Regions from separate parts of the Pseudomonas paeninsulae genome, predicted to be linked through region 1. Evidence: predicted binding sites of a transcription regulator. Region 1 holds the regulator's gene; the other holds the start of a gene.

The links. Region 1 encodes FliA, which starts transcription of late flagellar genes. Its sites were predicted from a motif close to CTAAAGTTTNNNNNNNNNNNGCCGNTAA; they were not measured.
Positions count from the first base shown of each region.
Region 2: a site for FliA is predicted at 3,246-3,273, ahead of VCJ09_RS19060 (methyl-accepting chemotaxis protein). Genes of this name have one in related genera too.

Region 1 covers NZ_CP141799.1:1,815,252-1,822,041, forward strand. The annotation lists gene flhF (flagellar biosynthesis protein FlhF) at 1-505, shown strand, start outside; gene fleN (flagellar synthesis regulator FleN) at 614-1,453, shown strand; gene fliA (RNA polymerase sigma factor FliA) at 1,450-2,196, shown strand; gene VCJ09_RS08450 (chemotaxis response regulator CheY) at 2,333-2,707, shown strand; gene VCJ09_RS08455 (protein phosphatase CheZ) at 2,727-3,515, shown strand; gene VCJ09_RS08460 (chemotaxis protein CheA) at 3,527-5,713, shown strand; gene VCJ09_RS08465 (protein-glutamate methylesterase/protein-glutamine glutaminase) at 5,758-6,790, shown strand, end outside.
Region 2 covers NZ_CP141799.1:4,129,283-4,136,072, reverse strand. The annotation lists gene VCJ09_RS19070 (multidrug efflux RND transporter permease subunit) at 1-24, opposite strand, end outside; gene VCJ09_RS19065 (efflux RND transporter periplasmic adaptor subunit) at 53-1,198, opposite strand; gene VCJ09_RS19060 (methyl-accepting chemotaxis protein) at 1,507-3,135, opposite strand; gene VCJ09_RS19055 (DUF1513 domain-containing protein) at 3,313-4,422, opposite strand; gene VCJ09_RS19050 (imelysin family protein) at 4,435-5,496, opposite strand; gene VCJ09_RS19045 (di-heme oxidoreductase family protein) at 5,595-6,790, opposite strand, start outside.

The DNA of each region.
Region 1 (6,790 bases):
GCGTATCCTCAATGTACCGGTGACCCTGGTCGACCCCGGTCAGTCGCTGACCCAGGCTCTGGCCCCCCTGGCGCGCAAGCGCGTGGTATTGATCGATAGCGCCGGTTTGCCGGCCAGCGATCCCGCCCTGCGCATGCAGCTGGAAACCCTGGCCAGTCGCGGCATCAAGGCCAAGAATTACCTGGTCCTGGCGGCTACCAGCCAGAGCCAGGTGCTCAAGGCCGCCTACCACAGCTACAAGCGCTGCGGTCTTTCCGGCTGCATCCTGACCAAGCTGGATGAGGCCACTAGCCTCGGCGAGGTTTTAGGTCTGGCTATTGGCCAGCGTCTACCGGTAGCCTATCTCACTGATGGGCCACGGATTCCGGATGATTTGCAGGTGCCGCGCAGCCATCAACTGGTGAGCCGTGCGGTGGGACTGCAAAGCGCCGAGGACCCGAGCGAAGATACAATGGCCGAGATGTTCGCCGGGCTTTATCAACATCCGGCGCGGCGCGCCGGTTAATGGCCATTGCGGCAATGATTAAGCAATATGCGGCGATGCGTGGTGCCCGGCGGTGGATTGGCGGAGTACCAGCAGCCACATGGTCCCAGTCGAAGTCAGACAAGGTGTATAGATAACATGGGTATGCATCCCGTACAGGTGATTGCGGTGACCGGCGGCAAGGGTGGCGTCGGCAAGACCAATGTGTCGGTGAATCTGGCGCTGGCGCTGGCTGATCTCGGTCGGCGGGTGATGGTGATGGACGCCGACCTGGGGCTGGCCAACATCGACGTGCTGCTGGGCCTCACTGCCAAGCGGACGCTGGCCGATGTGATCAGTGGCGAGTGCGAACTGCGCGACGTGGTGCTGCAAGGCCCCGGCGGCATTCGGGTGGTTCCCGCTGCGTCAGGCACGCAGAGCATGGTGCAGCTTTCGCCCATGCAGCATGCCGGCCTGATTCAAGCCTTCAGCGACATCAGCGACAACCTCGATGTGCTGATTGTCGATACCGCCGCGGGTATTGGCGACTCGGTGGTCAGTTTTGTCCGCGCCGCCCAGGAAGTGCTGGTGGTGGTGTGTGACGAGCCGACCTCGATCACGGACGCCTATGCCCTGATCAAGCTGCTCAACCGCGACCATGGCATGAGCCGTTTCCGCGTCCTGGCGAATATGGCGCACAGCCCACAGGAAGGCCGCAACCTGTTTGCTAAGCTGACCAAGGTTACCGACCGCTTCCTCGATGTCGCGCTGCAATATGTCGGCGCGGTGCCTTACGATGAGTCGGTACGCAAGGCCGTGCAGAAACAGCGTGCGGTCTACGAAGCCTTCCCGCGCTCGAAGAGTTCCCTGGCGTTCAAAGCGATTGCCCAGAAAGTCGATGCCTGGCCACTACCGGCCAATCCGCGCGGCCATCTGGAATTTTTCGTCGAGCGCCTGGTGCAGCAACCTGCCGCGGATACGGCCATATGACAGCAGCTTCTGGACTCCGTATGTACAGCAAGGCTCAGACACAAGACGCCCAGCACCAGTTGATCGAGCGCCACGCGCCCTTGGTCAAGCGGATTGCCTATCACATGTTGGCGCGCTTGCCGGCCAACGTGCAGGTGGATGACTTGATCCAGGCCGGGATGATTGGCCTGCTCGAAGCCTCGAAGAAATACGACTCCAGTAAAGGTGCCAGTTTCGAAACGTTCGCCGGTATTCGCATTCGCGGCTCGATGCTCGATGAGGTGCGCAAAGGCGATTGGGCGCCGCGTTCGGTGCATCGCAATAGCCGTATGGTCAGCGACGCAATTCGGGTAATTGAAGCAAGAACCGGTCGCGACGCTAAAGATCAAGAGGTTGCGGCCGAACTCCAATTGAGTCTCGAGGATTACTACGGCATCCTTGGCGACACTTTGGGCAGCCGGTTGTTCAGCTTCGACGATTTGCTGCAGGACGGCGAGCATGGCGGGCTGCACGAAGACGTCAGCTCCACTCACCCAGAGCCCTCGCGGGAGCTGGAGGACGAGCGTTTCCAGGCGGCATTGGCCGATGCCATCAGCCACTTGCCCGAGCGGGAACGGTTGGTGTTGTCGCTGTATTACGACGAACAACTGAATCTCAAGGAAATTGGTGAGGTTCTGGGGGTTAGCGAATCGCGCGTCAGTCAGTTGCATAGTCAGTGTGCCGCACGCTTGCGGGCACGACTGGGGGAATGGCGAGCGAGCTGATCAGTTAAATCAGCAGGCCGTTGGAAAATCTAGTGAAGTAGTTTTGCAGCGGCCTGTCAGGCCGGTTTCACGATTAAAAGCGTGCCCAGGTGCTGGGTTCGTTTGGGACTGTACGGAGGTCGACTTGGACAAAAACATGAAAATCCTCATCGTTGATGACTTTTCAACGATGCGCCGGATCATCAAGAACCTCCTGCGCGACTTGGGGTTCACCAACACCGCGGAAGCCGATGATGGCACCACTGCACTGCCGATGCTGCAAAGCGGCAGTTTCGATTTTCTGGTGACTGACTGGAATATGCCAGGCATGACCGGGATCGACTTGTTACGTGCGGTACGTGCAGACGAGCGTCTGAAGCAGTTGCCGGTGCTGATGGTGACCGCTGAAGCGAAACGCGATCAGATCATCGAGGCCGCACAAGCCGGGGTGAATGGCTATGTGGTTAAACCGTTCACAGCCCAAGTGCTGAAAGAAAAGATTGAAAAAATCTTCGAGCGGGTCAACGGCTGATGTCTGCCGCGAGGGCACTATGGAACATGACGATTCCGCTCAGGGTGACTTTGAGTCGACCCTGAAAATTCACGCGCGCCAATTGGTGGAAAGCCTGGAACACGGCAATTTTGGCGAAGCGGTGCAACTGATCAACGATATCAACAAGGTTCGCGACCGTGGTCTGTATCACGAGGTCGGCAAGCTGACGCGCGAGTTGCATAACGCCATCGTCAATTTCCAGCTCGATCCACGGGTGCCGCACGCCAAAGAAGTGTCGCAAATCACCGACGCTACCGAGCGCCTGAATTATGTGGTGACGATGACCGAGAAAGCGGCCAATCGCACCATGGATCTGGTTGAACTGAGTTCGCCCCTGGTTAACGGTATCGGCGCCGAGGCACAGAGCCTGAGTGCCGATTGGGGCCGCTTCATGCGAAGGGAAATGGGCGCCGATGGTTTCCGTGACCTGGCCAAGCGAATTGAACTGTTTCTCGCCAGCAGCGAGCGCGACAGCGTTCAGGTGTCGGCCCAGCTCAACGATATTCTGCTCGCGCAGGATTACCAGGATCTGACTGGCCAGGTGATCAAGCGGGTGACGCAACTGGTCACCGAAGTGGAAAGCAACTTGCTCAAACTGGTGCTGATGGCCAGTCAGGTCGACCGTTTTGCCGGTATCGAGCATGACCACGCCGTGCTGCGTGCTGAACAAGAACAACAAAAAGAGCCTTCCCACGGTGAAGGTCCGCAGATTCATGCCGATAAGCGTGAAGACGTCGCATCCAATCAGGATGATGTCGACGATCTGCTTTCCAGCCTGGGATTTTAGGAGCACGTCATATGAGCTTCGGCGCCGATGAAGAAATCCTCCAGGACTTCCTGGTGGAGGCCGGCGAGATTCTTGAACTATTGTCCGAACAGTTGGTGGAGCTTGAAAGCCGCCCGGACGACATGAATCTGCTCAACGCTATTTTTCGCGGTTTTCATACCGTCAAAGGTGGTGCCGGTTTTCTCCAGCTCCATGAGCTGGTGGAATGTTGCCATATCGCAGAAAACGTCTTCGACATCCTGCGCAAGGGTGCGCGGCGCGTCGACTCCGAGTTGATGGATGTAGTGCTGGAAGCACTCGATGCGGTCAATGGCATGTTCACTGAAGTGCGTGAGCGCGTTGCACCGACACCGGCCACGCGAGAGCTGTTGGCAGCCCTGGCGCGTCTGGCCGAGCCGGCTGCGGCCGTTGCGGTCGAAGAGCCCGTTGCCGAGGTCGCTTCTGGCGATATCACCGACAGCGAATTCGAGCAGTTACTCGATGCGCTGACCGAGTCGCCTGGCAAGGTGGCGAGCGCAAACGCAGGCGGTGACGAAATCAGCGATGACGAGTTCGAGTCGTTGCTCGATGAGTTGCATGGCAAGGGGCAGTTCGCTGCACCTGCAGTGGCCGTGGCATCTGCGTCGATCGCAACGCCCGTGGCGCCAGCGCCTGGTGACGAGATCAGCGACGATGAGTTCGAGGCGCTGCTCGACCAGCTACATGGCAAGGGCCAGTTCGCTGCACCTACACCTGCACCTGCACCTGCAGTGGCCGTGGCATGTGCATCGATCGCAGCGCCCGTTGCACCGGCGTCTGGCGACGAGATCAGCGACGATGAGTTCGAGGCGCTGCTCGATCAGCTACATGGCAAGGGCAAGTTTGTCGAGCCGGCCGCGATCGCCAAGGCGCCCGCCGCAGCAGCGGCTGCCGCTCCGGCTAAACCCGCAGTTGCCGCTCAGCCCTTGGCCAAACCCGCAGCCAAGGTTGTTCCGCTGAAAGCGCCGACACCGACGGCCGCCGTCGCCGATAAGGCGCCAGCACCCAGCGAAGCGGAAACCACCGTACGGGTGGATACCGCGCGTCTGGACGAGATTATGAACATGGTCGGCGAGCTGGTGCTGGTGCGTAACCGTCTGGTGCGCCTGGGCTCCAACAGCGGCGATGAGGCCATGGCCAAAGCCGTGTCCAACCTCGACGTGGTCACCGCGGATCTGCAGACGGCGGTGATGAAAACGCGCATGCAGCCGATCAAGAAGGTCTTCGGCCGCTTCCCGCGGCTGGTTCGTGATCTGGCGCGCAGCCTGAAGAAAGAGATCAATCTTGAACTGGTCGGTGAAGAAACCGACCTGGACAAGAACCTGGTCGAGGCGCTGGCCGATCCGCTGGTGCACTTGGTGCGCAACGCCGTCGACCATGGCATCGAAACCCCGGAAGAGCGCGAGGCCGCGGGCAAGTCGCGCGGCGGCAAGGTAGTGCTGTCGGCCGAGCAGGAAGGCGATCACATCCTGCTGTCGATTTCCGATGATGGCAAAGGCATGGACGCCGATCAGTTGCGGGCCAAGGCCGTGGAGAAGGGTCTGCTGGACAAGGACGCGGCCGACCGCCTCAACGAGTTCGAGTGCTACAACCTGATCTTCGCTCCGGGTTTCTCGACCAAGACCGAGATATCCGACGTGTCCGGCCGCGGGGTCGGCATGGATGTGGTGAAGACCAAGATTTCCCAGCTCAACGGCACGGTCAACGTGTTCTCGGTCAAGGGCCAGGGCTCGAAGATCGTCATCAAGGTGCCGCTGACCCTGGCGATCATGCCGACATTGATGGTGATGCTGGGCAACCAGGCCTTCGCTTTCCCGCTGGTCAACGTCAACGAGATTTTCCACCTCGACCTGTCGCGCACCAACGTGGTCGATGGCCAGGAAGTGGTGATCGTGCGCGACAAGGCGCTGCCGCTGTTCTACCTCAAGCGCTGGCTGGTACGCAGCGCTGCCCATGACGAACCGGGCGAGGGCCATGTGGTGATTCTCACCGTCGGTAGCCAGCGCATCGGTTTCGTCGTCGATCAGCTGGTTGGACAGGAGGAAGTGGTGATCAAGCCGTTGGGCAAAATGCTCCAGGGCACTCCAGGTATGTCTGGCGCTACCATCACTGGCGATGGGCGTATCGCCTTGATTCTCGACGTACCGAGCATGCTCAAGCGCTACGCGCGGCGCATCTGATTGTTCGCGGCGTCGCCTGAGGCGGCGCCGTTTAGGAGTGTTTTATGGTGGTCAAGGTGTTGGTGGTGGACGATTCCGGCTTTTTTCGGCGGCGCGTTTCGGAAATTCTCTCTGCCGATCCGAATATCCAGGTGGTAGGTACGGCGACCAATGGCCGCGAAGCCATCGATCAAGCGTTGGCACTCAAGCCCGATGTGATCACCATGGACTACGAGATGCCGATGATGGACGGCATCACCGCCGTACGAAACATCATGCAGCGCTGTCCGACCCCGGTGTTGATGTTTTCCTCGCTGACCCACGAAGGCGCGCGCGTCACCCTGGATGCGCTGGATGCCGGGGCGGTGGATTTTCTGCCGAAGAACTTCGAAGACATTTCGCGTAACCCCGAGAAGGTCAGGCAACTGCTCTGCGAGAAGGTGCACAGCATTGCCCGCAGCAATCGCCGCGGCCTTGTCGCGGCGCCGGCGCCGAGTGTCAGCACGCTGGGAAAGCCGGCAGCGCGCAGTAGCCTCGGTCGTTCTGGCGTCAGCACCCCCGTGCCTGCGCCAGCCTCCGCGCCGGTTACTGCGCGCGCGAGTGCGCCCAAGCGCAAGTCCTACAAGCTGGTGGCCATCGGCACCTCGACCGGGGGGCCGGTGGCTCTGCAGCGTGTGCTGACCCAGTTGCCGGCCAATTTTCCGGCGCCGCTGGTGCTGATCCAGCACATGCCCGCGGCTTTCACCAAGGCATTTGCCGAACGTCTGGACAAACTGTGCCGGATCAACGTCAAGGAAGCCGAGGATGGCGATCTGTTGCGTCCGGGGTTGGCGCTGCTGGCTCCGGGCGGCAAGCAGATGATGATCGACGGTCGCGGCGCTGTGAGGATTCTGCCGGGCGATGAGCGCCTGAACTACAAACCCTGTGTCGACATTACCTTCGGCTCGGCGGCCAAGTCTTTTCACGACAAGGTGCTGGCGGTGGTATTGACCGGCATGGGAGCCGATGGGCGCGAGGGCGCGCGCCTGCTCAAACAGGAGGGTAGTCACGTGTGGGCGCAGGATGAGGCCAGCTGCGTGATCTATGGCATGCCGATGG
Region 2 (6,790 bases), 2.3 Mb from region 1:
GATGAAGGGATCGGTAAAAGCCATAGGTAAGTTCCTTTACGCCAGCGTCGGCTTACTGTTCAGCGCTGGGCTGGCTGGGCGCATTGGCCGGGGGGGCGGCGAGCGAGACCTGGGCACCGTTATCCAGCTTGAGCTGCCCGGCGGTGACGACCCGCTCACCGGCTTGCAAACCCTTGATAATCACCACATGTCCCGTGCGGCGCTCACCGGTTTCGACGAAGCGACGTTCCACGACGAGTTGGGTTTGCCCTTGCGGATCTTTGCCCTCCTGGCCATCCGGGTCTTTTTGCTCTTCGATCACGTAAACCGAGTTGCCGTAGAGGGTGTAGGTGATGGCGGTTTCCGGCACCACGACGCGCTGGCGCTCACCCGGCAGAAGCACCTCCAGGTTGGCGAACATGCCCGGTAGCAGCTTGTCGTCGGGGTTATCCAGCTGGGCGCGTACCTGGACGTTGCGCGTGGTGTCTTCGACCTTGGGATTGATCGCCGCGATCGTGCCCTCGAATACCTCGCCCGGGTAGGCCGTGACGCTGAAGCGCACACGCTCGCCGACGGCCAGTTGCGGCACGACCTGCTCGGGCAGGAAGAAGTCGAGGTAGAGCCTGGACAGGTCCTGCAGGGTGGCGATGGTGGCGCCGGGCGCCAGGTAGTCGCCGAGGTCCACCTGGCGGATGCCGATGGTGCCGGCGAAGGGGGCGAGGATGCGTTTCTTCGCCAGGGTGGCTTGTAACTGGGCGACGCTGGCGTTGGCTTTTTGCAGCTCGGCGGAGAGCGTGTCGAATGCGCTCTTGGAAATATTCTGCCGGCTGACCAGGCTGCGTCCGCGCTCGAACTCGACACGGGCCAGGCCTCTTTCGGCTTTTGCGGTCGCCAGGATGGCCCGCTCGACATCGCTGTCCATCTGCAGCAGTGGCTGGTCGCGTGCGACCTTTTCGCCGGAGTTGAACAGCACTTTGCGGACGATGCCGCCGACTTCCACGGTCAGGTCGATGCCCTGGAAGGCTTTGAGTGTGCCGATGGCCGGCAAGCGGCTCTGCCACGGACGTTCCACGGCCTGTTCTGCGGCCACGCTGATAGCCGGTTGCGGCTGCGAGAACTGTTGGACCTGCTGGTAAATGGACCAGCCTTTGTAGGCGGCGAGGGCGAGCACCACGAGGGCTACGACGCCCAGCATGATAAGCATGCGGCGGAGCAACATATTCCGGTTCCTTGGCAAGACAAGTGGAGGCCTGGGAATAGGCAAGGAAAGCACCTTAGTACCCCGGCCGAAGCAAGTCAAAGCGTCGCTTTGCGAGAAGTTGCCACGCACTATTTTGCTGCTGAAATGCATGCTCAGCCAGTGGACTTGGGCTTGCGTGCCGGCGCTTTGCCGCAGGTTCGAGGCGATTGCTCAGGCGGGGCTGTACCCTGCGCGCAGAGCGCTGCGCAAGAGTCGCGAGCGACTAAGGAGGGGGGCGCTGGATACGCTGGGAAACTGCCCCCGTCAGCGGGGGCAGTGGCTGGGCGTTACGCGCTCAGGCGGCGGGTGACTTCGCTGAGTTGCCCGGACAGCTCGTTGAGGTTCTGGCTGGCGGCTTCGGTGCGCTGGACATTTTCCTGGTTGGTGGTAGCGATTGAGGTGATTTCGGTGAGGTTGCGCGAAATGTCTTCGGCTACCGAGGTCTGCTCTTCGGCGGCCGTGGCGATCTGCCGATTCATGTCGCGGATCGCTTCCACCGCCTGGGTGATGCGCTGCAGCATGACGCCGGCTTCGGTCACCTGTTCGACGCCTTCGTCACTGCGGCTCTGGCCACTCTCGATGGCGCGCACGGCATTCACCGCGCCGGTCTGCACCGTGTCGATGATCTGGTGAATCTCGGCGGTGGACTCGGCGGTGCGCTGGGCCAGGGTGCGCACTTCATCGGCGACCACGGCGAAGCCACGGCCGGCCTCGCCTGCGCGAGCGGCCTCGATGGCGGCGTTGAGGGCCAGCAGGTTGGTCTGGTCGGCAATTCCGCGGATCACTTCGAGTACCTTGCCGATACGGCCGCTGTCAGTTTCCAGGCGACGGAGCACTTCGGCAGTGTTGGCGATCTCGCCGCGCATCGCGGTGATAGAGCTGATGGTCGACTGCATGACTTGTCCGCCCTGCTGTGCGGAACGGTCGGCGTCGTCCGCCGCGCTCGCGGCTTCGGCGGCGTGACGTGCGACTTCCTGGGCGGTGGCGGACATTTCGTGCATGGCGGTGGCGACCTGGTCGGTGCGCGAGAATTGGTCGCGGGTGCCTTGAGCCATCAGGGTGGCGATGGTGTTCAGGTCGCCGCTGGCGTTGTCCAGGTCGGCGGTGCTGCGCTGCAGGCGGGCGAAGGTGTCGGCAAGAAAATCGCGCAAGGTGTTGGCGGCCACGGCCAGGTGGCCGAGCTCGTCGTGACGGCGGCTATCGACCTGCTGGCCGAAGTTGCCGTGGCTGAGCTGGGTAATGTGCTCGATCAGCTCGCGAATCGGGTTGATCAGGCTGCGGTTGACCAGCCACAGGCTGAACAAACCGACCGCCAGGCTGGACAGCAGCATGACCGCAAAACCAATTTGCAGGGTGCGATCGGCCGCGGCACTGATCGTCGCCGACTGGACCAGGCCTTGTTCGCCGAGTTGTTGTACCAATGTGCTCATCTGCTCGCTGGCCGCCCGGTCGATACCTTTGACCGCTGCATCGCCCACGGTCGGGTCGGCCCCCGCCGCGACAAAGGCGTTATAGCCCTGGTGGTACGCACGACCCATGCTCTGGTGTTCGTTGCGCAGCTGCTCGACCTGGCGATTCAGACCGGCAATCTGTTGGCGGTCGGCGACCTCAAGCAGTTGCCCCAGCACAGCCTGAACCGTGCTTTCCTGCGCCTGGAAGCGTTCCCAGTATTTATCCCGGTCGGCCGGGTTCTTGCCACGCAGCAGGACGTTCTTCCACTCCTGAACCTGGGTTTTGAACTCGACGTTGGCACTGTCCACCAGCCGGGAGGCGTGCAGAGGTCCGTTGATCAGGCCGCGGTAAGCGTCGATGCCATTGGAGAGGAAGCTGAAGCTGGCCAGTGCGACCAACAGAACCAGCAACAGGCTGCTACCCAGGAGGGTAAGAATCTGCGCGCGTAGTGAATTTTTTAACATGCTCTATGCCTCGTCGTAGCGAAGGAAGTCAGAGTCCGGGCCGCCAGGTTATCGAGGCGTTGTGACTTCCATGTGAGGCAAAGCGGCGCGGGGGGTACTGTTAGCCGGGGTTGTCGGCGCTGCGCCGCTATTCTTGAGCGCTAATCGGGCCTGAGTTTAGAGGGGGCGCTACCGCTGCTAGGCCAAACGTAGATGGTTATCCCAAAGGCCCGCCGGCAGTTGCAGCGGCTGAGTCAAAATGCGCTCGCCGCGACAATCGTAGCGGCGACAGCGGCCAATCCCCGCGCTGACCACGAACCCCTCGGCCACCGCGCCGACGCCGGCGCAATCGGCTAGTGCTGCATCCAGGCGCAGTTCGGCACTGTCCAGGTCCCAGATGAATACCCGGTTGCCGCGCGGCGCAGTCAGTGCCAGCAAGCGCAGTTCGCTGTTGATCGCCACGCTGGCGGTGTACTGGTTCATCGCCAGACGCTGCGCCTCGGCCAGGGGGAAGGGCTGGAAGGCTTGGCCGGGGCGTTTGATCGCCAGCAGTGGCGCCGCATCGCCGGCTTCGCCCATGTATTGCTGGCCGCTGACCACCGTGCCGTCGCTGGCAACCGCCAGGTGACGCACGCTGTTCATGCGTTCGGGAAGCTGCTCCTTGCTGAGCAGAGTGCCGTCGCGCTGGAGCAAGACCAGGCTGGACTCCATGGTGTCGAGGTTCATTTCCACTCGGCTGTCGGCTTCGGTGCGGATACCGCCATTAGCGATCACCAGGGTTTCACCATCGGCCAGCCAGAGCAGTTGGTGCGGACCCAGGCCGTAGCTCGACAGCTCATCGCTGCGCTGCAGCCGCTGGCCGTCCAGACGATAGACGCCAAGCACCCCGCGGCCGGGATCGCTGGTGTCGTTCTCGGTGGTGTACAGCCACTCACCGTCTTTGTGGAATACCGCATGGCCGAAGAAGTGCCGTTGTGCCGGAGTGTGCAGGGTTTGCAGCAGGCGGCCGTCGCGGGTATCGATCAGGTAGCTCTGGGTGCTGGGCCTGCGACCGACGAACAGCGCCAGCGGCCGACTGGGGTGTGGCACCACATCGTGACAGCGTTCGCTGACCTGGGTGGCGAATACCTGGCTGCCGTCCAGGCGATAGCCCACTGCATAGTGTTTGCCGGCGGCATCGTTACGCGCCGACAGCAGCAGTGGCTGAGCGCCGTTGTCGCTCAGGGTCCAGCCAGCATAGGCACCGGCGGCCGCTGCGGTGGCGGCCAGGGTCGCGCCAGTCAGGCCGAGAAAGGCTCTGCGTTTCATCAGGGGCTTCTCCTAGTCGCCATCGTGGGAGTTGAAACCCATCTGGATGCCGAGGGCTTTCGCCAGCTCGGTTTCATGCAGGCGGTGCAAGGCATTGAGGCTGTCGTACAGCGCGTTCAGCTCGCTGCGACCGGCCGGGTCGGCGAGCAGCTCGCCGAGTGGACGTTGCAGGGCGGCAAGGCGTTGGCGGGTATCGCTGTAGGCGGTGTCGATGCGTTGTTGCAGGGCTACCTGATCACTGCTCAGCAGGGCTTGCACGCCGTCCTGCTCAGCACCACGCCAGATGCGTTCGGCGCTGGCCAGGCCGGCCGCCAGGTTGGCCAGGCTGGCCTTGCTGCGCCACGCCTCTGCCTGATACGGCTGCGGCTGGCCTTTGCTCTGTCGACCGAGTGGGGTGCCAAGTTTCTTTTTCAGACCGTCGAGGGCGTTGACCTGGGTGCGCAGCAACTCGGCGACGGCTTCGGCAGGCTCGGCGTAGCGCTCGTTGGGGAAAGCTTGCAGCTGCGCGGCCATCCCGTCCTTGGCTTGCCAGCGATCGAGTACGTCGGTTGCCAGGGCTTGCTGGTGCTGACCGATGGCGACTAACAGTGGGCAGTAACGGGCCTTCTGCTCGGCATTGCCGAGGTCGATGGCCGCGTCGTACACCAGGTATTCGTAAGCGGTCAGACCTTGTACCACCACGCTGGATTTATCCAGGTCGGCGGGCGTCAGCTCTGGTTTGTTCTTGAGCAGTGCTTCGACCTGGCGCGCCACCAGATTCTTCTTGTCCGGCCAGAACTGTACCTGCCAGGCCCGGTTGCCCTCGGCCAGCGGGCCGATCAGCAGCGGCTGCAGGCTGGCCCAGGCGCTTTGCGCGGTGAGGAAGGCCTGGCGTGCATCGCTGAGGTTTTGCTGGTCGGCGCAGAAGGCCTGGCCGCTGCTGGCCAGCTGTCGGTTGGCCTCGGTCCAGGTGCTGTAGGCCGGCAGCAGTACGCCGTTGGTCAGGGCGCTGCTGACGCTCTGCTGCGGATCAGTGGGTGAGCAGGCGGCGAGTGTCAGGCTCAGCAAGGCGAGGGTGAGGGGGGAACGGATCATGCACAGCTCCTTAGTGAGTGTTTACACATTAACTGCGCTTGGCCCGGCTGCGTTGAAATCAGCCTGGCCATCGCTCGCTACTTTGGTAAACACGCTCTCTATAGCGAATTCAAGAAAGCCAGCAACGCGGCACGCTGCTGGGCTGAAAAAGTCAGTACTTTCTGTTTGGCCGCTTCGGCTTCGCCGCCGTGCCAGGCAATCGCCTCCAGCAGGTTGCGCGCCCGGCCGTCGTGGAGAAACTGAGTATGGCCGCTGACCCTTTCGGTGAGGCCTATGCCCCATAGCGGCGGAGTGCGCCATTCTTGACCAGTGGCGAGAAACTCGTTGCGGTTATCCGCCAGTCCTTCCCCCATGTCGTGGAGCAGCAGGTCGGTATAGGGACGAATCAGCTGGTTGGCCAGCTCCGGCTCGGCGGCATCGCTGGCGGTGGTGAATTGTGGGCTGTGGCAGCGCTGGCAACCAGCCTGGTGGAACAGGCTCTTGCCCGCGAGTACCGCCGGCGCATCGACATCGCGCCGCGCCGGCACGCCCAGGTTGCGGCTGTAGAACAGCACGCTGGCGAGAATGCTGTCGGTGACTTCGGGCGTGCCACCGTGGGCAGCGTTGCGGCAGTCGTTTTGCTTGCTGCTGCAGTTGTCCTGGGTGGTCAGCGAGCTGGTCAGGCCCATGTCGTTGGCGAAGGCCTCGGCGTTTTGCTGATTCAGGCTGGGTTGCCCGGCTTTCCAGCCGAAACGGCCCAGCACCGTGCGCCGCTGCGCCCGATCCCAGACTCGGTTGGCGCGTCCGGAGATGCCGTCGCCATTGCTGTCGTTCGGGTCGGCATTGGCCAGGATTGCCGCTTCGGGGATGGCTTCGAGCAGTCCCAGGCCGATCATCGGCGGGGCGATGCGGGCGGAGAACCGGGTGTCCGCATGCAGCGGGCCATAACCGAGCTGACTGATGTCCAGTTGCGGATGGCGCAACTCAACCGCGCTGCCATCGGCCAAGTACAGGTTGTGCAGGCTGTAGCTGACCCGCACTTTGCCCTCGGGGGCGACGCCGGGATTAGCCATGTCTTGCAGTTGGCCGCCGTAGGTTGGTTCGGCAAGCACGCCCAGGCGCTTGATGATGTCGGCGTGCTCGTTTCCCGCGGGTAGCGATAGGCGCACCAGCATGGAGGCGGCGCTAATGGCATCCGGCGCGGGCGGGTGGCCGCGGCCGTCCTTGATGTGGCAGTTCTGGCAGGCGTTGGTGTTGAACAGCGGGCCCAGGCCGTCGCGCGCGGTGGTGGTGGCCGGGGAAGTCACCCAGGGAT